Linked DNA regions of Rhodopirellula baltica SH 1. The protein of the gene in region 3 interacts with the protein of the main gene of each other region in a pairwise test. Links are inferred from orthologs where the notes say so. Each region holds a gene or a part of one and is shown on either strand. Other genes may lie near its edges. The genes, in order: RB_RS25700, odhB and lpdA.

Region 1 (8,090 bases), 6.0 Mb from region 3 along the record:
CGATTCCAGCAGGGTGCGGGTCGTATTGAGACTGGACGGGAGAAGCCGGTAGCACGCAAGCGAGAACCGTCGTGGCGACAAATAGAATGTGGTGTGAGGTGGTCATGGATGGTGGGGGGCGTGGGGTGCGATGGTCAACCGCGTCAGTATAGCTGGCTGGCGGAGTCGTCTCTCGCGAGTACACTGCGGACCCGCCCAGCGGATGCGAGGCTGCTTTGGTCCAGGCCAATTCGCGGGCAAGGACGAGTCTGTTTCTCTCACTCTGGTTGAATTTGATGACGCATGATGTTTACGCGGTTGGCAATGCTCTCGTTGACATTCAGACAATGGTTGCCGATGACCTGTTGTCCGAACTGAAGCTCGACAAAGGCATCATGACGCTGGTCGATGACGAGAAACAAGCGACTGTGCTGAGTCGATTTGACCTGCCGTCGCTGTCTCGCTGTGCAGGCGGTTCGGCCGCAAACACCATCGCCGCGGTCGCGGATTTTGGTGGCAAAGCTGCTTTCGTCGGCAAAATTGGTGACGACGAAACCGGGCAGTTCTTCTTGAAGGACTTGCGTGCTCTCGGTGTCACCATTGACGTGGATCCTCAGCCTGGGACACCAAGCGGAACATGTGCGGTTTTGATCACCGAAGACGCTCAGCGAACCATGCTGACGAACTTGGCCGCATCGACCGCGTTGTCCGAAGCCGACATCGACGAAGCCGTCATCGCGGCGAGCAAGTACGTCTACATCGAAGGCTACTTGTTCACCGGCGAACAAACCAAAGCGGCCGCTTACAAGGCGATCGAGCTAGCGAAAAAGAACGATGTCAAAGTCGCGTTCACCGCCTCGGATCCTTTCCTCGTCAACATGATGAAGGATGAAATGTGGGATTTGATTCGAGGCCCCGTCGATTTGTTCTTCTGCAATGAAGAAGAGGCCAAGAGTTTGACCGGACTGGAAGACCCGATCGCTTGTGCGAACAAGATTCACGAGTCAGCCGAGAACGTTGCGATGACTCTGGGGCCGAACGGTTCGATCTTGATGCACGGCGGCGAAGCGATTCCCGTGGAAGGCGTGAAGGTCAAAGCGATCGACACGACGGGAGCGGGTGACATGTATGCCGGCGGCATTTTGTACGGCATCACCAACGGTTTGGATTGGCGTCAGTCAGGCCACTTGGCTTCGCACGCCGCCGCCCGGGTGGTGGCTCAAATGGGCGCTCGGTTGCAGAAGCCATTCACCGAAGACGAAGTCAAGCAGCTGACCGATCTGACTGTCTGAGCGAAACGTCAGTCAAAGTCACAGGTAGGCTCGATCATCCAACGAAAAAACGCACCGGCGATGCAATCACCGGTGCGTTCTTTTTTGAGCGTCAATGATTCAAATACTGAAGCTTTTTCACCGCGGCGACGACGTCGGCGGGTTCGGCGCGTTTCTTGTAGTCCGCATCAACAAATGCGTAGGTGATCTTTCCATTGGTATCGATCACGTAGGTCGCTGCAAGAGGCAGTTCCATCGCGCCGTTGTCATTACGCTTGGCAAGTTGGAATTTGTCGCGGTACACCGGAAGGATTGATTCAGGCAAGTCGAACACGATGCCGTACTTTCGTGCGACTTCGCTTTTGCGATCGTGCAAGACGAGCATTTCCAGGTCGTTGGCTTCCGCCGTTTCTTTGGCTTTCTCAGGCACTTCGGGGGTCAAGACGACGAGCTTTGCACCAGCGCCTTCGATGGCCGAAAGTTGTTTCTGCATGGCTCGCAATTGCAGGTTGCAGTACGGGCACCATCCGCCGCGATACCACATCAGAATGACGGGGCCTTCGGACCAAACGTCGCTGAGTGTGACTTCGTTTTGGTCCCACCCTTTCAGTGTCGCGTCAATTGCTTCGTCACCGACTTTCTTGGCCGATTCTTCGATGCCAGTCGCACGCACTTGCTCGACGCCACGTTGAAAAGTTTGCAGCACTTCGGCCGGATATCGTTTGGACGAATTGTCGGCTGTCTCTTTGAGTTGGGCTGATAAGCTGGAGGTCGATGATTCGTCGGCGGATGCAAATGGGGACATGGCAAATGCAGGCAGAAACGCCGCGCAGAAAAGGAGAGAAAGCCTCATGGATTCACAACGCTTGGTCTTGAGTGAAGAGAAGGTGTCAACTGAGGCATGATGTCCGCTGCCACGGTCAATCCGCCAATTCAAACTCGGACGCCCCGCCCACGCCGCCGCGATTGATTGGCGTCAAAGCCACGAATCAGCGTTCCACCAATTCGATTTTCGCGAATGCCAATCGGAAGGTTTCCTCGGTTTCTTCAAACTGAATCTTGGCGGTCCGCTTGGGGCCTTTGCCTGTTAGAGCGACGATGGTCCCTTCGCCATACTCGCTGTGGCGGACCGTGCTTCCTTCGCGGTAGGCACCCAGTGGAGTCACGCCGGATTGCAGCAGATCACTCGCCGTCTTGAGTTCGGCTTGGATGGAAACCCTGGGCTTCTTTTTCTTCGGCGGCGGCACATCATCGTGGTACACATCCGGAATCGCGGATTGGTCCGTCATCGGAAGAATTCGTGGTCCATCAGCGACGTCCGTTTGGCCAGCCGGACCGGTGTCGGTGACCGCAGCGGGTTCTTGGACCAGGTCCCATGAGTCCGGGTACTCGTCGTCATAGGCATCGTCAAAGAAGTTGCGACTGCCTTTGACTTCGACGACTTGCATCTCATCACGAGGCAGTTCGCCCAAGAACATGCTGGGGATCGCAGGTTGGTTTTCGCCACGGAAGCTTCGCAGTTTTGCGTAACTGATCTGCAACCACTGTTCGGCTCGTGTGACTCCCACGAACAGTAAGCGACGTTCCTCTTCGAGTTGTGTTTCGTCTTCTTTGCTGCGGCGGTGAGGCAGCAGGTTGTCTTCCACCGCGATGATGAAGACGCGAGGGAATTCCAAACCTTTCGCCGCGTGCAACGTCATCAAGGTCACGCGGTTGTTGGAATCCTCGAACGCGTCGGTGTCCGAGACCAACGCGACCTGTTCGAGGAACGCTTCCAAGGATCCGTCTTCCGGATGCATTTGATCGAATTCAACGGCCGCGGAAATGAACTCGTCGACGTTGGCGATCGGATTGTTGTCTTGTTGTTCCGGGGTGGTTCGTTCGAGGTAGGCAACGAATTTGATTTCTTCGATCAAGAACCGGAGCAGATCCTCCAGCGTCGCGGTCGCTTTGATGCACAAACGATCGTACAGACGAATGAAGGACGTCACCAACGTTTTGGCGCGTTTGGAAAGCGTGTCAATCTCGTCAACACGTCGGGCGGCTTCCAGCATTGGAATTCGATGATCGTCGGCAAAGCGTTGGATTCGCTCCAGCGTCTTGGCGCCGATGCCTCTCGTGGGCGTGTTGATCACACGTTGGAACGCGACATCGTGACGAGGGTTGTTGATCAGGTGCAGATAGGCCAGCAGATCCTTGATCTCTTTCCGTTGATAGAACTCCAGACCGTTGACGATTTGATACGGGATGCCGCGATTCCGCAGGGCATGTTCGATCGACCGAGTCAGTGCGTTCATCCGGCACATGATCGCAAAGTCGCGAGGTTCGGCGTTGCCGGCGATCATTTGGTTGGCGATCTCATCGGCAATGCCGTCGGCTTCTTTGTAACCGTCCTCGTACTGTCGCAGCGTGACTGCTTCGCCGGTCGGGTTGTCGGTGAACAGGTTCTTTTGTTTGCGACGTCGATTGTGCCGAATCAGTTGATCGGCGACGCGAAGGATTTCGGGTGTGCTGCGATAGTTTTGTTCCAGCCGAACCGTTTTGACCGCCGGGTAATCCTTTTCGAAATCTAAAATGTTGTTGAGGTCGGCGCCTCGCCATCCGTAGACCGATTGGTCGGGGTCACCCGTCACGGCGAGGTTGGGGTGGTCGACCGAGAGCGCGCGGACAATGGCGTACTGAGCCAAGTTCGTGTCTTGGTACTCGTCAACCATGATGTACTTGAGTTTCTCATCGAGGTTCGATCGCACCTCGGGGTTCTCCCGCAGCAACCGAGCGAAGTGGAAAAGCAAGTCATCGAAGTCAACCGCGTTGGCGGTCAGCAGTTGCTGTTGATAGACCGGGTAAACCTTTGCCGCGACGGTGTCACCGGCGCGACCCGTTTGCTGGGCCATGATCTCGGGAGTGATCAGCCGGTTCTTGGCATTGGAAATCGCCGATGCGATTTGCTCGGGCGATGTGTGGCTTGTTGAAACGCCCGCCGCTGTGATCGCGCGTTTCATCGCGGATTTGGAATCGGACGAATCGTAAATCGAGTAGTTCTCGGCCAGTCCGACCATTGGTGCGTAACGCCGAAGTTGCTGCGCACAGAAACGGTGAAACGTTCCCATCCAAACCGGTTGGTTGGGGGCGAGCAAATTGACTCGCGACCGCATTTCATCGGCGGCTTTATTGGTGAACGTCAGAGCCGCGATTTGCCACGGGCGAATCCCGCTTTGCAGCATGTACGCGATGCGGTGGGTGACGACGCGTGTCTTACCGCTACCGGGGCCGGCGATAATCAGCAGAGGTCCGTCGATGTGCTGGACCGCTTCGGCTTGTGCGGCGGTCAGATCTTTTGTGATGGCATCCATGACGCAAGATTAGCGTTCCCAGGGAAACTGGGCAACGCAAACAGGGGACCGACCCGATGGCCGATCCCCTGTGTGAGATTTTCAGAGAGTGATTGTTTGGCGATTGACCGCCGAACGGATCACCACATGTATTCAAAACCTGCTGCGAAACCGTTCAGTGTCAGCGACGTTTCCGAGGTGCTTGGTGCTGAGACACCGGCCCCGTTGGTTGCGAAGTCGTCGATGAAGCTGTTGTCCAGCGGAGCGGCGTAGACGTCATCGATTGTCAGCAGGTGATACGAACCACGCAGCGACAACGAGTGCGAGAATCGGTAGATACCGGTTGCTTGGAAATCCAAGATGAAGGCACCGTCTTGTCCGCCCGATTCAAACGTGTTCAATGCACCGGGGGTGATTCCGATCGACGAGGTTTGACCGAAGTCGTTCTGAACCCATGCCCCTTTGACTTCGGCACCCAGTTGAATTCCGGGGCGAGCGTTCCACCAAAGGTCGACGCCGGCTTGAGGACCAAAGTATCGGTTTTCAATGTCGAAGCTTTGTTGGAAGTCAGCGATGGTGCTGGAGGTTTCGGAGCCGTTGAAAGCGTATCGGTTGTCGAAAACCACGTGTCGGAGGCCGAGCAACCAAGAGCCTTGGAATCGTCCGTACGGTCCGACGGTTCGACGACGGTAGTTGATTTCGTAACTGTCGAATTCCGCTTCGGAAGTGATCGATTGGAAGTTTGACAGGTTGGCGTATCCGCCTGCCGGCGTGGTGCCGAAACCGGAATAAACCGAAGTCAAGTTTCCGCCTGGGTCAGATGCCGAGGCGGAGCCGCCCCATTCTTGGCCGCCCATGAAGGTGAACTCGACATTCGAGCCGGCACCGAAGATCAGTGCGAACGAGATGCGAGCTCCGGCTTCCAGGTCATCGTCGCCCAAGTCATCCTGGGTCAGCACTGGATTGTCAGCAACATTTGGCGTTCCGGTGGTCCCGTCGTTGGTCAAGACACGACCATCGGCGAACCCATCGAGCTCCTGTGTCAGGAACAATCCTTCGACCGATACGTCGTACCAGCGTTGGGCTGATTTACCGGCTTCAGAATAAGGTCGCAGAGCTTCGGCTAGACCGGCCAAGCCGCCGCCGATGTGTGCTGCCAGGATGCCGAAGTCGGTGCTGCCGGGGCCGCACTCATTGAGGCTTCCAAGCAATCCGCCCTGGCCGAGTGAGCCGTTGGTCAGGCACGAGCCCAATCCACCGCAGGCACCGCATCCGCCACCGCCGCATGATCCACAGCAATCGCCCATCACAGCAGGCAATAGGCCGCGGAAGTTGCTGCCGCATTCTCCACTGGTGCAACCCGAGTCGCCGCATCCGCAGCTCATCGTGTCGCATCCGGCTGCGTAGCCACCGCCGAGGAAACCACCGCCTTGGTAACCAACTGGCATGACGCCAGCAGGTGCGTAGGCGGCTTGCGGGTAACCGCCTGGAGCGTAACCAGCAGAGCCATATCCACCCGGCATCATCAGCGGAGCCGATGGCAAGGTCGTGGCGATCGATTGTGCACCCGGCATGGAGCCTGGTGGCATCGACATGGCAGGCATGCCGTCGACCATCCCTGCTGGTTGAACACCGGGCGGTAGCATGAAGCCACTCGCCTCGTAGTCCATTTCATCACCCGCGGTGGGTGGTGCTGCAGCGACTGGCGTGGCAACTGCGACGGCAATCAAGCCACCACAGACCAGGTCACGAAGCTTTCGTAATTTAACCGTCACGCTTTCGCTGAATGATTCCGTCATCCCATTGTCCTCAAGGGTCACACGCAGTCCGGTTCTTTGGTTGGGTCCGGGTTTGATTTGGGGATCGGGGGTCTGGGCCATCATGGGTTGCTCGTTTCTTTGCCTGGCAATTCGTCGCATTGCAATCGTCTCCGCGGTCACAAAGACCCCAAAATCCCCCCGGGGGTCCCGCTCACGCGAGAACGCCCAGCCATAAAATGTCCTGTGGCTGTTGGGTTGCTGAATGCTCCAAAGGATTTCGCATCCGGCGACCCCGCCGTTGTGGACCGTTCCGCCGTGGACCGAGGTTGAAAGCGTTTCCGGGGAAGCCTGCCGCCAAATTGGGGGCAACACCGCGGAAAAGGAGTTCAAACTCGAACGAAGAAACCGTTCCAGGCGGAGTTATCGGCACAACTTCCAGCAAACATTCGGTAATTCCGGAACAATCGGACCAACCCGAGCGATTGACACAACGATTCCAAGTGGACTGGAACACGAATTGCCCCTATAGAGCCCTGGATTCGCTCCCTGCCAAAGAGGCAGGATGTGAATTCAACGCGAAGATGACTTTGACAAATCGGGCGAAACCGCGATAATACGCACGTGGTGCAGGTTTCCCTTGATGCCTTTTAAGGGCGTTTGAAGTTGCCTTGGCGGTTGCCCTCATCATCACTCGTCTCTGTGAATGTGAGTTTGTTTTGGCGGTTCATCGCCTGACGCAACGCATTTCTAAGTAGACTGGGTGCTACTCATACTCCTTTGTGATCGATCCCCCATGAACTTTTCAACTTCCGCAGCGGTCGCTGATTCGAAGGTGGATTCGGGAAACGTTTTCACCAGCGAATCCATCGCTGATCAAACCGACGAGCAATTGGTTGCGAAATATCGCACCAGCGGTCGTCGCGATATTTACGAAGCCCTGATGCGGCGATATGAACGCGAGATCTACGCGTATCTGCGTCGCTACATCGGCAACGCTGAAATGGCTGAAGATGCCTTCCAGGGTACTTTTCTGCAGGTTCACCTGAAGTGCAACCAGTTTGATTTGACCCGCCGTTTTCGACCTTGGCTGTATGCGATCGCTACCAACCAAGCGATCGATGTGCAGCGTCGTAACAAGCGGCACCGAATGGTCAGTTTGGACCGCCCCGCGAACGGTCAAGAAGATGATCGTGGCGGTAGCTGGTCCGAAAAGCTCGAAGGGGCGATCACGGATCCGTTGGCTGCTGCATCGAAGGAAGAAAACGGGCGCTGGGTGCATCACGCCGTCGAATCGCTCGGCGAGCCAATGCAACAAGTGGTCGAATTGGTCTACTACCAAGGCCTGAAATATCGCGAAGCAGCTGAGATTTTGGGGATTCCCGTTGGGACCGTCAAAAGTCGTTTGCACGCCGCCGTCAATCGCTTGAGCGGCCTTTGGGACGACAGTCACGACGGTGAACGCGACGCGGAAGAACAACCGGGCGTCTGATCGCGAAAACTCATCTTTCGCGGCGTTTTGGCTGCGGATTGGACACAAGCGGCGCCTCGGGGCCGCTTTTTTTCTGCGCCGGCCGCAAGGTTCGTGTGAACCATGGAAGGAATCCTTTCGTCTGACTGATTAGGTATTGGACCGGTCGCGAGTGGACAGTTTGTTTTCCACGAGCATGGAGTGCGAAGCTGTTCGCACCGGACCTGCCCGAACACTCGCCCCGTCGCGGGCGTAATCATATTTTGAACCGATCCGAGAA
Region 2 (7,957 bases), 4.3 Mb from region 3 along the record:
TCAGATCCAGTCCGTTGGTGCCGACAACACGAACGCGAATGTACTGATCGAGCAGACGCTTTAGTTCCGGGTCGCTTTCGACCAAGTCATCGTCCAACTTGACGCATTCTTCGCAGGGCAAGCAACGCAAGACGACCAGGATCGGCTTGCCGGTCTGGCGGGCTTGTTCGTAAGCGGCATTCAGATCGTTGTAGATCCAGTAACCGGTCGCCAGGACACGTTCACGATCATTGCGAACGATCGTTTCTCGATCCTCTTTCGCAACCGCTTCATCAACACTCGCGAACGAGGCGAAGCCGGTGGAAAGGAGGGCGGGGATGAGTGCGACGGCGCGCAATCGTTGAAGGCGGCTCATGAAAACTCTCCTGGCTGGAAGGGACGCCGCAGGAAATGCCTCGGAAAAGGACGGGCACCAATCAGGCATCTACAAAAAGCGTCAGATGGGGGCGTGGATTGTAAACGATTCCACGCCCCGTTTGAGAATTCATGCAGCTCGCAAAAAGAAGCTTTTCAGCCACGCTACATTTGGCAACCGCCACCGCAGCATCGCGGGGCACCGCATGCTTCGCCGCCGCCAGCCATCGGCAGGCTCGAACTGCCGCCGCTCATTGAGGGAGCCGACGGGACGCTGAGGACACGTGTCAGTTCAGCGTTGCTGCACTTGGGGCAGGACACTTCTTCGCCTGGCGATCGAACCAGGATCTCAACCACATCATCACACGACTTGCATTCGTATTCGTACAGAGGCATCTTCGGTATCCGAGAGGAACACAATCCAAGGAGAAAACGGTGGGCACCACGCCCACAGCCCCATTGTTTCTCAAGGAAGGCGTTCAGGCCACTGGGAATGGTCGAAGAAGCGGTATTTTGTATCCCGGATGAGTCCCGAAGTTCTTTCGGCCCGTCCTGGCTTCGTTCGAAATTTGATGGATGTGATGATGAAACCGGTATTGCAGTTGCCGCCGATGACGTGCCAGCGAATACGCGAAATTGATTCTTTGGCGATGGAGCAATTCCAAATGCCCGGCATCATCCTGATGGAAAATGCGGGGCGTGGCGCAGCCGAACTCATTGAGGAGCTCGCGCCTGAGGGCAACGTGCTGATTCTTTGCGGCAAAGGCAACAACGGTGGCGATGGATTCACGATCGCTCGGCATTTGCAGTTGGCCGGACGCGAAGTGATGATTCTGGCGATGGCAGCGACGAACGAATTGCAAGGCGACGCCGCCATCCAAGCAAAGATCGCGGAGGCGGCGGGAATCAAGATTCAGGTTGTCGGAGAAGCTGTCGAAGCTGGACGTTTGCCGGCAACAGATATCGTGGTTGATGGCCTGCTGGGCACCGGCGCCAAGCCACCGCTTCGAGGACGCTACGCTGAGGTGGTGGAAGCAGCCAACGCGAGCTCCGCAATTCGAATCGCTTTGGACATTCCAACGGGAATGAACGGCGACACGGGAGAAACGGGCGAGACGACGTTTCGGGCCGATCACACGCTGACGTTTGCCGCACCCAAGGTCGGTTTTGAGAAGTTGGGCGCTGCCCGTTTCACTGGCGAAGTTCACGTGATTTCAATCGGCGTGCCGCTTGAGCTACTGCGCCAATTCAGCGTGTGAGCGTGGCCGGCCACAGTCGCTGAGACTATGTTATGGCCATGCAATACTCTTCCCTTCAAACGCGTCGCGTTTCCGTTCGCCGGTCCTCGGTCTTGAGCGTCTTGATCCTCGGTTCGGCCATTGGACTTTCAGGGTGCGAATCCAAGCGGTTGTCACCGGAGGATTTCCCGCGGCGTGAGCGAGAAGATGTGCTGGCACCTCAGGCTCCCGAAGGCATGGCCACTTCGGAAGATGTTCCGCTTCCCGAGAAGTCACCCGAAGACAAGTTTCGTGAAGCCGCGATGATCGGTGACTTGGCTGGTGTCAAGCGACTCGCGGGGCAGGGCGTGGATGTTTCGGCGATGGACGAGCATCAACGCACGGCAATGCAAATGGCTGCGTTCGACGGTCACACACCGGTGGTCGAATGGTTTTTGTCTCAGGAGGTCGAAGTTGACCATCGAGATTCGTTTGGTCGTACCGCACTGATGTATGCCTCGACCGCTGACAATGCAGAAACGGTCAAGCTATTGCTCGACGCCGGTGCGGCGGTGGACTTGGTCGACAGCGAAGAACACTTTTCACCGCTGATGTTCGCAGCGGCGGAAGGTCAAATGGCGGTGGTCGAGTTGTTGCTCGAGGCGGGAGCCGATCCAACCAAAGCCGACATCGACGGCGAAACCGCAATTGACTTTGCTAGCAGCAACGGCCACACCGAAGTCGTGAAACGACTTCAAAAGTAAGCGACGGCCGTTAGGTCCGGTTGCCATGGCAGGAACCGAGGGAAACCTTCCATCGAGCGTGCGAGCTGGATGAAGCCCGCGGCCTGATCAGACTTCCAAGAACAATCGAGCTGGATCTTCGATCGTTTCTTTGATCGCGACCAAGAAGCCAACCGCTTCGCGACCGTCAACGATGCGGTGATCGTAAGTAAGCGCCACGTACATCATTGGGCGGATGACAACTTGGCCATCTTCCGCGACGGGGCGTTCTTGGATCGAGTGCAGACCCAAGATGCCGCTTTGTGGTGGGTTGACGATTGGAGTGCTGAGCAGCGATCCGTAGATGCCACCATTGCTGATCGTGAACGTGCCACCCATCAAGTCGCTTGGTTGCAATCGGTTTTCGCCGGCCAGACGAGCGTACTCGGCAATGCTGCCTTCGACTTCGGCAAACGACATGCGTTCCACGTTGCGAAGGACCGGAACGACCAAGCCTTTGCCACCGCCGATTGCGATGCCGATGTCTTGGTAGTTGCGATAGACCATCGAGTCGCCGCGGATTTCCGCGTTGACGGCGGGATAACGACGGAGGGCTTCGACGGTCGCTTTTGCAAAGAACGACATGAAGCCAAGCTTGACGCCATGTTTCTTCGCGAAAGCATCTTTGTATTTGCTGCGGATCGCCATGACGGGTGCCATGTTGATCTCATTGAATGTGGTCAACAAAGCGGCGGTTTGCTGAGCCTGGACGAGCCGCGACGCGATTGTGCGACGCAGCATGCTCATCGGTTTGACTTCTTCGGACCGGTAACCACCGCTGGTCATCAGCGATGCCGTTTCTGGTGAAGACATTTGCTGTGTCGGAGCAACTGGTGCGGCGGGAGCAGCCGGTGGTGCGGCGGGCGCGGGTCGCGAAGATCCGTTGCGGATGTAGGCCAGCACGTCTTCCTTCAACAACCGACCACCGGGGCCGGTCGCGGGAACTTGCGATGCGTCCAGCTTGTGTTCGTCGAGCAATCGCTGTGCAGCTGGCATGACAAATCCGCCGCCGCTCTTGGCTGGACTGGATGGTGCCGGTGCTGATGCCGTCGGGGCCGGTGCCGAAGCGGTGTTTCCGGCTGCGGGAGCCGAACCGCCGTTGGAGGATCCGCCGTCGCCGCCAGCGGGTTGTTCAGCGACTTGGATCGAGGCGATTTGTTGGCCGACTTCTGCGAATTCGTCGGATTGTTTGGTGATCGACTGCAAGTATCCGCTGGCGGGAGCGGGGATTTGCACCGACGCTTTTTCCGTTTCAATTTCGACGAGGTCTTCGCCGCTTTTGACCCAGTCGCCTTCTTGTTTGAGCCAATTGCCGATTTGCACTTCGCTGATCGACTCGCCAACGGTAGGAACTTCGACGGGAATGATGTCGCTCACGGGAACGTTTCAACCACTTGATAGAAAAAGCTGGGACGGTACGAGCAACCAGAATAACGAGCCGATCGCACAGTGTCAGCCGCGTAACGCGTGTTTGGCTCCTTCGGGATCGAAGATTGACCAAGGTTTCTGGGCAATGTCTCGACCAGCACCCCAGGAAGTTTGCCGGTTGTGAGGGAGGGGGGGATCAGTGTCCTTTTTTTGGGCTGCAACGATGTGGGCGCCGATTCAAAACGATGGTGGCCGATTGAATTGGTTCGCCACGAACAGAAGCATGCCCTGAAGTACGTTTTTCGCCCCACATCCGCCCCAAAAGTCCCGGAGGCAGTCATGTCCGATGCACCCGAGAAAGGCCATCCGATTCAAATGGCTTTGATCGTCGTGTTGTTGATCGGCGGGGGATGGTACTTCTTCAAACATTACAACATCGACGGATTGGACGGAGTCGCGATCAAACCCAAGGCGGAATTCGCCTGGGAGAAACTCGACGATCCATTCACGTTCACTTCTTCCACCGACGCACGCGAATCGTTGGACTGGCCGGTCGACGAATCGGGCAATCCCATCGAGGCCGACCCGGTGATCTACAGTCCCAGCGACATGTTGCGATCGGGCCCGTCGACGGCTGATCGTGCCTGGGGGAATCCGGTTTACGACGGCAATGGTTCTGCGCCGGCCGAGCAGATCTCTGCAAAGCGTCCTGCTCAGTTCAAGAATCTTCGCATCGCCTCATGGTCGCTGGACGGATTTGGCCCGACGAAGTTGGCCAGCAATATTTGCCGAATGAATTTGATTCGCGTCGTTCGTCAGTTCGACATGGTCGCGTTACAACAGGTTTCGTCTGTGCACCAAGATCTCGTTCCACGAATGGTCGATGCGATCAATGAAAGCTCGCTCGGCAATGGAGGTCCGGTCTACGACTACGTGCTAGGTGGACCAACCGGTCCCGCCGAACGCGGCGAGCAGATGGTGATTTTGTTCCGTCCTGATCGCATTCGCGTGGATCGAACCCAAACCTACACGGTCGCTGATCCGGACCAGCAAATGCTGTATGACCCGTTGGTGGCATGGTTTCGTGCGGCCCAACCGAGTGCATCGCGGGCGTGGACGTTCACGGTTGCCAATGTGAGAATCGATTTGGGACGTGCTCCCAGTGAAGTCGCTTTGCTGGGGCAGCTGTTCGATTCCATCCGAGACGATGGCCGCGGCGAAGACGACATCCTGATGATGGGATTGTTCCAGGCCGACGATGCGTATCTGTTGCCCACAATCGCAGGACGCTCGGTCCGTGCCGCGGTGTCCAGCACGCCCACCGATATCTTTGGCCGACATCAAACCGAGAACATCGTGTTTGATTTCAAATCAACTGCCGAAGCGATCGGTCGCGGCGGGGTCTATGACTTCTTGCGTGTGTACAATCTCAGCCTTTCCGAAGCACAAACCGTGTCCAGTTACTTGCCGGTGTACGCAGAGTTCTCGGCACTGGAGGGATCCCCGATTGCAAATCAAGCAACCTTGGATCAAGCCGTTGTGCAACAAGCGTCGCTTCCAAGCGGCAAAACGCTTCGCTAGCTGACGATTCCAAACCGCGGTTTCCGATGATCTATCTCGACCATCATGCGACGACGCCTTGCGACCCTCGCGTCGTGGAAGCAATGTTGCCCTATCTGACGCAGCACTTTGGCAACCCGCACAGTGATTCTCACGAAGCCGGACGTGAAGTTCGCCGAGCGATTGACCAATCGATCGATTCCATGGCGGCAATCCTGAATGCTCCCCGCGAAAGCGTTGTCATCACGTCTGGCGCCACCGAGAGCATCAACCTGGCCATACGAGGTGTGCTGATGCACCCGCGTTGTAAACGACACCAAGTGGTTGTTTGCGAAACCGAACATCCAGCGGTTTTGGAAGTGGCGGACGATTTGTCCAAGCAGCTTTCTGCCGGCGGTCAGCCCATCGAAATCATTCGCGTCGGAGTCCATCCACACGATCATCCCTCGGCCGGACAAGTCGACTTGGTTCAGTTGCGTGCCGCGGTCAACAATCAGACCGCGTTGGTTTCGATCATGTGGGCAAACAATGAAATTGGCTCTGTCGCGCCGATCAAAACGATCGCGGAAATCACTCACGAAGCAGGCGCACTGCTGCACTGCGATGCGACCCAAGCGGTCGGGCGATTGCCGGTGGACGCGCTCGCGTCGGACGTTGATTTGCTGACCGCGTCGGCACACAAATTCTATGGGCCTAAAAGCACTGGTTTCCTGGTCGTTGGCAACGGCAACCGACGCGTGCGACTGCGTCCCCAAATCGTCGGCGGTGGCCAACAACGAGGGCTTCGTGGTGGAACGCTCAATCCCGCCAGCATCGTCGCAATGGCAACGGCACTGCGAATCGCGATCGATGAAATGGAAAGCGATACCTCGCGGATTCTTACACTGCGTGAATTGCTTTGGGGACGCCTGCACGAATCGATTGATGGTTTGCAACTCAATGGTGCCAATTGGCATGACGATTCGTCGGTTCGTTTACCAGGCAATCTGAACGTGCGTTTGCGGGATGTGGAAGGCGAAGCCTGGATGGCCGCCACTCCGGAAGTCGCATTCAGCAGTGGATCGGCGTGCAGCAGCACCGAGGCTCTTCCCAGTCACGTGCTTCTGGCGATGGGGCTGACCGAATCGGAAGCTCGCCGAAGCGTTCGGTTCGGTGTCGGGCGATTCAACACAGCCGACGAAATCAACTCCGCCGCAGATCAACTGATCGCATCGCACCAGAAGTTGGTTGGTTGAAACCTATCCCACTTTTGCCTACATCCAGCCCAGGCGAATGCCCGCCGCCAGCACGATCACGGCGGTGATTCGGCGGAGAGTGAGGTGGGACAACCAACTCGCCGCGGCTCGGTTTCCGATCTGGCCTCCGATCAAGACACTGACAAACAACCACGGCCACCACGGAGCATGCGTTTGAAACTCCGTCATGATTTGGCTGACTGACCAACCATGCTTGCTGGCTTGGCCGACCAATCCCGCCAACGAGTTGACCAGGATGAACAACGAACTGGTCGCGGCGATGTCGCGAGCGTGACTCCAACGAGTCAGATGCAGCACGGGCGACAAAAAAATGCCTCCTCCGATGCCAACCAGTCCCGCGAGCAACCCCAACCCAGCGCCCAGGATCGTCTGCCAAATCACATCGAATCTCCACCCGAGTTTCATTGAAATGGTGCAAGGCTGATTCGCGAGCGCAGGCTGCTTGGATCCATCCTGCACTGCTGCAGCATCCACCTCGCGATTCCTTCGGCCGCCCAGCAAGAGCAACACACCAGCGACGATCAGCGTGCCCGACAAAAGAGGCACAAACACATCCCGGTCCAGGGGAACCGATCCGCCGACCCAGGCCATTGGAACGGAACCAACCACCAGAGGGACACATCGTGACCAAGGCATTTGCTGTTGTTGCGTGAAACGCAGGCAGGCGCCCGAAACCACCAAAAAATTGCAGGCCAATGAGAGCATCGGCAAAACGCGATGATCAACATCGTTGAGCACTAGCAACGCGGTGTACGTGGACCCTCCGCCGAAGCCTGCGCTGCTGTACACCAGGGCGGCTAAAAAGAACCATGCGACGATCCAAAAATTTCCGCCTAATAACATGCTCGTTCAATCGTTACCCTGAGTGGCAGTGTCTTTTCTTTGCAGCTTCTTGAGGTGATCCGCTATGCGGCAATTTCGTACCGTGACTTACGTCGTTGTTGTTCTGAGTCTGTTGCTCGGGTTGCTCTATTTACCCCTGAGACTCTCCATGGCCGCTGAACCCAAACAAGATGCCTCGTGGAGGAAACAGCAATTTGACGCCGCGAAAGAAGCGTTGGAAAAAGGGCTGCCAAAAACCGCGATCAAACACTACGACGCCATCGTACCCGCTGCGATCGCCGAAGAAGACCACGATGACGCGATCTTGGCCATGGGGATGCGAGCCTCCCTGCGAGGTCAACTCGATGGAGGCGGTGCGGAAGACCGGATCCTGCATCTTCAGGAAGACTTGGCTGCCGCACCGGAGGCCGCCAAACCGCTGCTGCAGGCGGTGCTGGCCAGTTGGTTCTATTCGTATCAGCAACAAAACCAATGGCGTTTCCAAAACCGCACCGAGATCGAAACTCGCGAGGACGACACGACGCCGATCAAGTCAGCGGATGACCTGAAAACGTGGAGTGCCCAGCGGATCATTCGC
Region 3 (7,827 bases):
ATGCGTCCGATTTGTTTGTAGATCGATTGCCGGAACGCTTTGCCTCGGGGCGCGTTGGCGCCGCGGTTGTCGACGCTCGCAACAGCAATTCCATGTTGCGTCAGCAGGCGGTGCCACAAATAAGTCGTCCCGCCGTATTGGTCCAGTACGGTTTGTCCGGCTGGTTCGCCATAGACGTGCACCAGCAACGGAACGCTCTTGGGCGGCAAGCTCTCGATCGAGTTGCCTTCGCCCACCGGCATCATGATCCACACGTCCAGCTCCATGTCCTTGGACGCTGGATCATCCGTGAATTCGCCAATCGGCAGTCGAACGAATTCCGTGTGAACGGGAGCGAGCTTTTCGAGGTTCTCATGAAGCTTCTCGTTGTCGTCAAACGTCTTCAATCGCTTGTAGGGATCGAGCTGAACGAGCCGTTGCTGCGGAGCGGAATTGAAATCGGACCAGGACTCCAGTGCGTAATCCGCCGTGGGGCTGACCGAATAAGAAAATGTGCCGCCTTCGTCTGGCGAGATCCGCTCGGGTGTCGTCGCCAGTTGCCCGCTCAAGCCTTGCTCGAGCGACACGCGATAAAGTGCCCTTTGGGAAGGCTGCTCTGGCGACGCGATGAAGTCGATGTGGCTGCCGTCCTTCGCGACGGCCGCAATCGAGATCACATCCCACGAGCCACCCGTCACCGGCGTGATTCGTGAAGGCAGATTGGATTCTTCTTCGAGGGAATCAGGGGCAGGGATTTCAATGGCTTCGATGTGTTGCCAACCTGATCGTTCAGACAACCACAGCAGGCGCGGCGATGAGTTGTCCGACGCATCGTTTTTGAAGACGGTACCTGGCAACCAGTGCAGTTCACGAAGATGCCGCACCCAAGCGTCGCTGACTTCCGTGTGAATGTTGACGCAATGACCGGTTTCGACATCGCAGAGGTAGACGTGATTCTGATTCTGTTTTCGATTGAGTTGCTGAATCAGCAATCGCTCGTTGGCGTGTGTGAACTCGCTGGGCAACCAATCAACCGCGGCGATGTAATTTTCACGTGGATCACCGGGCAGATCCAACCACACCGTTTTTTTGCTGGTTCGGTCCCAGACGCCGACCTTGGCGGCGGAGTTCGTTTGGCCGACTTTGGGGTAAGCGAACTCAATCGCTTTTGCGTATCGCTCGGACGTGTTGTCGATCATCGTTTGGATCGGAACACCGTTGCTGTCCAGTTGCCAGAACGCCAGCTTTTGACTGTTGGGGCTGAATCGAAATCCATTTCGCAGGCCGAGCTCCTCTTCGTAAACCCAGTCAAATGTTCCGCTGATTAATTTGGGGTCGTCCGAGCCAGCGACCATTTGCAGATCACCTGTTTCGCAGTCCTCTAGGTACAAGTCGTTGTCACGCACGAAGGCGATCGATTGCCCATCAGGAGCAAAGGTCGCGAACATGGTTTTGGCGTCGGGAGCGTCTTCGCCGCCAATCTTTCGCCATGTTGCTTCTGGTGAATCATCGCTGAGGTCACGCAACCAATAATCGCCGCGTGTGTGTTGCCGCCAAACTCGACGGGTGTTGTTGTACACGAGCAAGTAACGTCCGTCGGCGGAAATCGTCCATTGGCTGACCTCGATCGGCTTGGGACTGGCCTCTTCGGATTCCGAGTCCGCTGATTCTGCGTCGCCGTCAACCTCGGCTTCTGTCGCTGGTAATAAGAAGGTTTCACGAGGGACGATGGTGGTGGATTCGAGATCGGGAACAGAAAGCTGGTTCAGTGCCGGTCCTTCTTTCCCGGACTGGCGTTCCCACAGGATGTCTTCGTTATTGTCCCAGGTCAGCGTGCGCGATTTGGATCGGAAGTCGGATGTCTTGAACAGGCGGCGGAGCGAAAGGACCGCCGGATCGGTTTTTGGCGGCGTCGGTGGTGCCTTCGACGTTTCGTTGGAATTGGCAAGCGCGGGTGTGGTCGTGGTGGAAAGTTGGCTGAATATGCCAAGGGTCAGAGCCATTGAGACCAAAAGAAAACGTCGGCAAGCAAGCATGCGGCACCATGGTGAGCGGAAAGCGGAGCACGCATTTTGGCTCGCCAGGCCAAGCGTTTCCACCAGGACGCCAAGAATCCGAAGCAGCGGAAGAAACCAAGCCAGCAATCACCACCGAAGGTGAACGGCGCGACGCGCCGTATCGGTTGGACGGTTTGTCGTGCGGCCATGGAGAACGTGGCCGGTGCTTGTTTCAAAGGATTGCGAGCGGGGGCTGGAGGGGAGATTGCAAATTGCAAATTGAACAATGCAAATTGGCAATTGGTGGTGGCATGTTTGGCACCACCTGTGGCCCTGTGGTCCTGAGCCACTTTCCTCTCTCCGCGACCTACTTCCGTTTCGGCTTGTAGATCTCGGTCGCGGTTCCGAAGTGGACTTCGCCGGCGTTCATCAACGTTTCGCTGAGCGTTGGGTGGGGGTGAACGGACTCGGTGATGTCGGTCACTTCGCAGCCCATTTCGATTGCCAGGACCGCTTCGGCGATCAATTCACCAGCACCGGTTCCAACAATGCCGCAACCGAGCACGCGGTGGGTTTCTGGATCGACCAGCCATTTGGTCAGTCCGTTCGTCACGCCGATGGCTTGAGCACGACCGCTGGCCGCCCAAGGGTAGACTTCGACGTCGACCTTTCGGCCGGCTGCTTTGGCTTCGCCTTCGGTCAGGCCGGCCCAGGCGATTTCGGGATCGGTGAACACGACGGCTGGGATGGCTGCTTTGTCGAAGGCAACATTTTTGCCGGCCAAGACTTCCGCGGCGACGCGGCCTTCGTGGGTGGCTTTGTGAGCCAGCATTGGGTCGCCGGCGACGTCACCGATGGCCAAAATGTTTGGGTCGGCCGTGCGTTGTTGTTCGTCGCAAACGATGAAGCCTCGTTCGTTGACTTCGACCTTGGTGTTTTCCAGACCCAGTCCACGGGTGACGGGACGGCGGCCGATGCTGATCAGGACTCGGTCATAGGATTCGGTGCCAAACTTGCTGGGGCCTTCAAAGCTGACCACAACCTTGTCACCGTCTTCGGCTAGCGAGCCGACTTTGGTGTTCAGGAACACTCGGCCGTCGCACATCTTGTCGATCTTCTTGGCCAATGGTTTGACGAGGTCGCGATCGGCCCCCGGCAGCAAGCCTTCGCCAAGTTCAACCACGCTGACCTTGGAACCCAAGTGAGCGTAGACGGTTCCCATTTCCAAACCGATGTAGCCGCCACCGACGACGAGCAAGGTTTCCGGGATGTCTTTGAGTGCCAGTGCACCGGTGCTGTCCATGACTCGGTCGCTGCCGATGTCAAAGGCGGGCGGCATCGCGGGGATGCTGCCTGTTGCGACGATGCATTTGTCGAAAGTTAGCTTGCCGCCTTCTGGGATCGACTCATGGTCGCCTTCGAGCTTCAGTTCGTTGGAGCTGACGAAGGAACCGCGAGCTTGGATGACGGTGACGTTGCGACGTTTGGCCAGTCCGCCGAGTCCGCCGGTCAGGTTGTCGATGACTTTGTCTTTGCGAGCCCGGACGACGTCGACGTCGATCTTGGGTTCGCCCGAGTACTCGATGCCCCACTCTGATTTCAGTTCTTCGACTTCGCTGATGACCTTGGCGACGTGAAGAAGAGCCTTGCTGGGGATGCAGCCACGGATCAGGCAGGTCCCGCCGAGGCGAGGTTCTGCTTCGACGATTGTGACTTCCATTCCTTCGTCAGCTGCCAAGAAAGCCGCCGCGTATCCACCGGGGCCACCACCGAGAACGACAACCGGAGCGTGCATGATTGAAACCAGAGCAAAAAAAGAGACGATTCGGGAAAGGAAACGGCCGCGTGAAGAACACGCGGCCGATGAGTTGCAATCCGTTGTTGACCCGCGTTAGCGAGACAAGAATTCGACGACGCTGTTAGCGTCGACGGGCAGGCTGATGTCAACCGCGCCTGGCAGCGAAAGGACGGTCGCACGCAGCGTTTCGCTGTCGAACGAGACCCAATCCAGTCCGTCTGGTGGCGAGTTGGCGATCACACCACGGTACAGGTTCTTCAAGTTTTCGCGGCCGCGAACTTCGATCAGGTCGCCAGCGCGAAGCATGTAACCGGGCTTGGTGACCTTCACGCCGTTGACGCGGAAGTGACCGTGGGTGATGCCCTGACGAGCTTGTGGGCGAGTCTTGGTGAAACCAACGCGGCGGACAACGTTGTCCAAACGGCGTTCGCACATCAGCAACAACAATTCCCCGGTGTTGCCCGATTTACGGCCAACGTTTTCAAAGTAACGACGGAGTTGGCGTTCGCCCAAACCGTAGTAGTGTTTGATCTTTTGCTTTTCCATCAAAGCCGCACCGTAGTTACTCGGGCGACGACCGCGAGTGTGCATCCCTGGTGGTTGCGGACGACGGTCCATCGCACGGGCTGCGCCGGCTGTTTCGTAAAGCATCGTGCCGAGGCGGCGGTTGATGCGGGCTTTTGGTCCTGTGTAACGTGCCATCGTGACTTTCACGGTTGTGCTAAACGTCGCGTCTGATCGACTCCAAACCGGTCCCTGAAACGCGATTGCTCAACGGAAATTCCGTGTGCGATCCAATTCAGTGACCCGTTTCGCGAGCGAATCCTCGTTCAAGAACGAGGCTGCAAGTGCGACGTGCAGCGGGGAATTGCGGCGTGTTCCTTCGTGTCGTCCACCATTGGACTCACGTGTTCACGCCAAAATTTTGAAAACGGGGCCGCAAGTGTCGTCGTTGGGCCCCGTTTTGACAAGAGGAATGAAAGTCAATCGATCACAGAATCGACCGGATTTCAGCTCGCCGCGTGGGTTTCGGCTGAAAATCCTTCCCGCGACTTGCGACTCATCAGCCCATTGGCTTGCTCGTCGTCGACAAATCGCTCGGCTTTCGGGTCCCATTTCAATTCTCGGCCCAACATCAACGCAATGTTGCACAGGTGACAGGACGTCATCGTGCGGTGGTGCGACCACACGTCTGAGATCGGCTGACCGCCGTCTTCAATGCAGGCAAAAAAGTTGGCCATGTGGCTCATCGCCGCTTTTCCTTTGCGAAGCTCAGCGATTTTCGCGTCGAGCTTGGCGTTGTCTTCTTCGGTCAAGTTGTCGACCGGAGCACCAGTCAGCTTGCCGCGGTTGACGAAGATTCGACCCTTGTCGCCTTCGAACAGGATCCCGTTGGGGAAATCGATGTTCTCAGCTTCTCGTTTGTAATGGTTGGTGACGACCATTTTTGATCCGCTGTCAAAGGTCAGCTCGATGTTGAAGCTCGTCGCGGTGTTGTAGCCGTTGGGCAGCGAGGCTTCGCCGTTGAAGAACGAGTTCCAATTGAAATCGGCTGGAACGGTTTTGGGGAATTCGCCGGTGCCCTTGATCGTCGTGGGGCCGTCTTCACCAGGAGCGAGCGCCCACTGAGCGATGTCGATGTGGTGAGCGCCCCAGTCAGTCATTTTGCCGCCGGAATACTCAAAGAACCAACGGAAGTACTTGCGGCGTTCTTCGCAGTAGTCGGCCTTGGCTGCGGGGCCGACCCACAGGTTCCAATCCAAATCGTCGGGGGCTTCCGTGGTTTCGAAAGGTCCGTCACCAGGGGCTCCGCCGATCGCGATGTAAGCGTTGACGTTGTCGCCGACGTAGCCCGACTGGACCATCGCGATCGCTTTTTGGAATAAATCACCCGAGCTGCGTTGCTGGGTTCCGACCTGGAACACGCGGCCGGTTTCTTCGACGACTTTGCGAATCTGTTTGCCTTCGTCGATCGTCAGCGTCAGCGGTTTTTCGCAGTAGACATCCGCACCGCTTTGCAAACACGCGATCGCGATCGGCACATGCCAGTGGTCTGGGGTTCCGATCGTGACCACATCGGGTTTTTCCTTTTCCAGCATCTCGCGGTAGTCGCGATACTTGTTCAAGTTGCCGCCGTGCTTTTGGCTGAATTCTTCGGTGTGCAGGTCATCGACATCGCAAACAGCGACCATCGTCGCGTATTTGGCCGCGTCGTTGGCGATCGAACCACCGCGGTTGTAACGCCCGCGACTGCCGCCGACGCCGATGGCTGCCAGGCGAAGTTTTTTGGTCTCCTCCGCCGCCATCAGCTTGGAAGTGGCGGTCACGGTCGAACCAGCGACGGCGCCTGCCAGGGCGCTGGTTTTCAAGAATCCACGGCGTGAAGGTTGCATCGAAGGGGCTCCGGATAAAGGTCGGGGGCGAGGTGGGGTGGGAACTTGATTGGCATCGAAGACGCCGCTCGTTCCAGTTTGCAGGAAGAATGGTAACCCAAGAGGCCGGGTGACGGGAATCGTCTACAGACTTGGGTGGCGGGGCGGGTTCGGGTCGATTGCAAATTGCAAAGTGGACATTGCAAATTTGAAATTGGGTGGGTTGATGGGGGGAGAGCAACGATGTGAGCCGTTGGCGTTAGCCTCGGTTTCGAGCATAGAACCGTGACTAACGCCAAACGGCTGATATTTTGAGGGGACAACCGTGGCTAACGCCAAGCGGCTGATGTTCAGGGCGACGAACCGTGGTTAACGCCAATTGGCACTTACTTCACCCTCCCTCAGGGAGGGTCGGCCCGCTTCGGGCCGGGGAGGGCGAACCTAAAAACCGGTGTGTAGCCCTCCCCTCGCTTCGCTCGACCCTCCCAGGGGGAGGGTGGATTGGGGAAGTAAGCGCCATTGGGCTAACGCCATGCGGCTGATGTTCAGAGCGAAAACCGTGGCTAACGCCATGCGGCTGATGTTCAGGGCAAGAACCGTGGCTAACGCCATGCGGCTGATGTTCAGCGAGGCGAACGATTTGCGATTTGCATTTGGAAATTTGCGGGGAAGCGTCGAATCTGTAGGCCAGGTCGCAACTGGCGACCGTGTGCAATGCTTGAAGGGGAGGGAGGCGTTGCGAGCGGTCCACGGGCCTCGCGAGCCCGTCATTGGTCGGCCGTTGACCAATCCCAGTTGTGACCTGTCCTACGTCATTGGCTTCGGATCGCTCCGTCGATCCAAAGCCACAAATCGCGTCGAGCTGCCGAAGCTGGCCAGTTCGATCAGTCCAGTTCAACCATTTCGACGGGCATGATCACGTCGTCCGCGTCGAGCAATTGGAAATTGCTGCAGCGTGAAAGATGGAATTGACGAGGCTCTTCGCGGCACAGGCACAGGCCGAGAAAACGGTCGGAGGCCGCGAATCGGATGGGGCTGACGGTTCGGCGAGTTCGCTTGCCCTTGGAATCGACATAGTCCAATTGCACGACGAATCGGTCGCTGTCCGCCATCGCGGCTCGCAAGACTTTCGCGGGGCTCCACTTGGAATTGGCTCGATCGCAAACTCGGCCGTGGGATCGAGCGAACGTTTCACCGGAAGGAGCGAACGCGGTGGTGGCTTGTTCGCTGGCGTCGAATGTGGCGGGTGAAAGCGTTGCGACTGACATGGAAAGCGGTCCGAAAGAACGGGGCGGCGGTGAATCAAACTTCGATGTTGATATCATCGCCACCGCCGTGACACGTTTGGTCACGGCGGGTAAAGAGCTCAGCCTTTCGGGCTTTCCACTGCTCGCGGATCAGCGTTTTCGCTGCTTCACGTACTCGACCGCGGCCTTTTCCAAGTCCGGATCCAGCAATCCGACTTGCTTGCCTTCTTGGATGGCATTTTCCAGTGTTTGGCGGCCATCCAGGACTCGGTAAGCGATCCAGATCGCACCGACTCGGTTCGCCGACGCACAATGCAAAAGAGCTTGGTTGTCCGGGTCGGCCGCCTGAAGCAGTTGGCAAACCGCGTGGATTTTCTCGTCGGTCAATTGCTGGTGGCCGCCGAAACGAATCGCATGGAATTCCAGGCCGGCGT

Evidence for each region.
Region 1: the proteins of lpdA (region 3) and RB_RS25700 interact in binary tests that used the Escherichia coli proteins (3 or more experiments, as listed by UniProt). The link is inferred for Rhodopirellula baltica SH 1 from one-to-one orthologs.
Region 2: the proteins of lpdA (region 3) and odhB interact in binary tests that used the Escherichia coli proteins (3 or more experiments, as listed by UniProt). The link is inferred for Rhodopirellula baltica SH 1 from one-to-one orthologs.

What each region holds. Positions count from the first base shown.
Region 1 is NC_005027.1:6,651,600-6,659,689, forward strand. The notes cover bases 1,922-4,999. They hold RB_RS25700 (ATP-dependent helicase), read right to left. Parts: upstream 4,604-4,999; coding sequence 2,240-4,603; downstream 1,922-2,239. Other genes in these bases: RB_RS25695 (peroxiredoxin-like family protein), read right to left, coding at 1,922-2,055; RB_RS25705 (hypothetical protein), read right to left, coding at 4,723-4,999. Also shown: RB_RS25685 (glycoside hydrolase family 32 protein), read right to left, coding at 1-106; RB_RS25690 (adenosine kinase), read left to right, coding at 276-1,271; more of RB_RS25695, read right to left, coding at 1,363-1,921; more of RB_RS25705, read right to left, coding at 5,000-6,465; RB_RS25710 (RNA polymerase sigma factor), read left to right, coding at 7,136-7,831. UniProt on the Escherichia coli protein: A helicase with DNA-dependent ATPase activity. Unwinds DNA duplexes with 3'-5' polarity. Translocates on single-stranded DNA with 3'-5' polarity. Initiates unwinding more efficiently from a nicked substrate than double-stranded DNA.
Region 2 is NC_005027.1:4,925,084-4,933,040, reverse strand. What follows is about bases 1,577-4,521. They hold odhB (2-oxoglutarate dehydrogenase complex dihydrolipoyllysine-residue succinyltransferase), read right to left. Parts: upstream 3,731-4,521; coding sequence 2,423-3,730; downstream 1,577-2,422. Other genes in these bases: RB_RS18830 (exonuclease/endonuclease/phosphatase family protein), read left to right, coding at 4,061-4,521; RB_RS18845 (ankyrin repeat domain-containing protein), read left to right, coding at 1,652-2,335; RB_RS18850 (NAD(P)H-hydrate epimerase), read left to right, coding at 1,577-1,613. In the rest of the region: RB_RS18860 (Trx7/PDZ domain-containing (seleno)protein), read right to left, coding at 1-355; RB_RS18855 (FmdB family zinc ribbon protein), read right to left, coding at 520-750; more of RB_RS18850, read left to right, coding at 879-1,576; more of RB_RS18830, read left to right, coding at 4,522-5,302; RB_RS18825 (cysteine desulfurase family protein), read left to right, coding at 5,329-6,516; RB_RS18820 (sulfite exporter TauE/SafE family protein), read right to left, coding at 6,535-7,380; RB_RS18815 (alpha-2-macroglobulin family protein), read left to right, coding at 7,445-7,957. UniProt on the Escherichia coli protein: E2 component of the 2-oxoglutarate dehydrogenase (OGDH) complex which catalyzes the second step in the conversion of 2-oxoglutarate to succinyl-CoA and CO(2).
Region 3 is NC_005027.1:625,003-632,829, forward strand. The notes cover bases 1,558-4,372. They hold lpdA (dihydrolipoyl dehydrogenase), read right to left. Parts: upstream 3,772-4,372; coding sequence 2,344-3,771; downstream 1,558-2,343. Other genes in these bases: RB_RS02450 (S9 family peptidase), read right to left, coding at 1,558-1,982; rpsD (30S ribosomal protein S4), read right to left, coding at 3,868-4,372. In the rest of the region: more of RB_RS02450, read right to left, coding at 1-1,557; more of rpsD, read right to left, coding at 4,373-4,476; RB_RS02465 (Gfo/Idh/MocA family oxidoreductase), read right to left, coding at 4,785-6,167; RB_RS02470 (WYL domain-containing protein), read right to left, coding at 7,031-7,414; RB_RS02475 (family 16 glycoside hydrolase), read right to left, coding at 7,544-7,827. UniProt on the Escherichia coli protein: Lipoamide dehydrogenase is a component of the glycine cleavage system as well as of the alpha-ketoacid dehydrogenase complexes.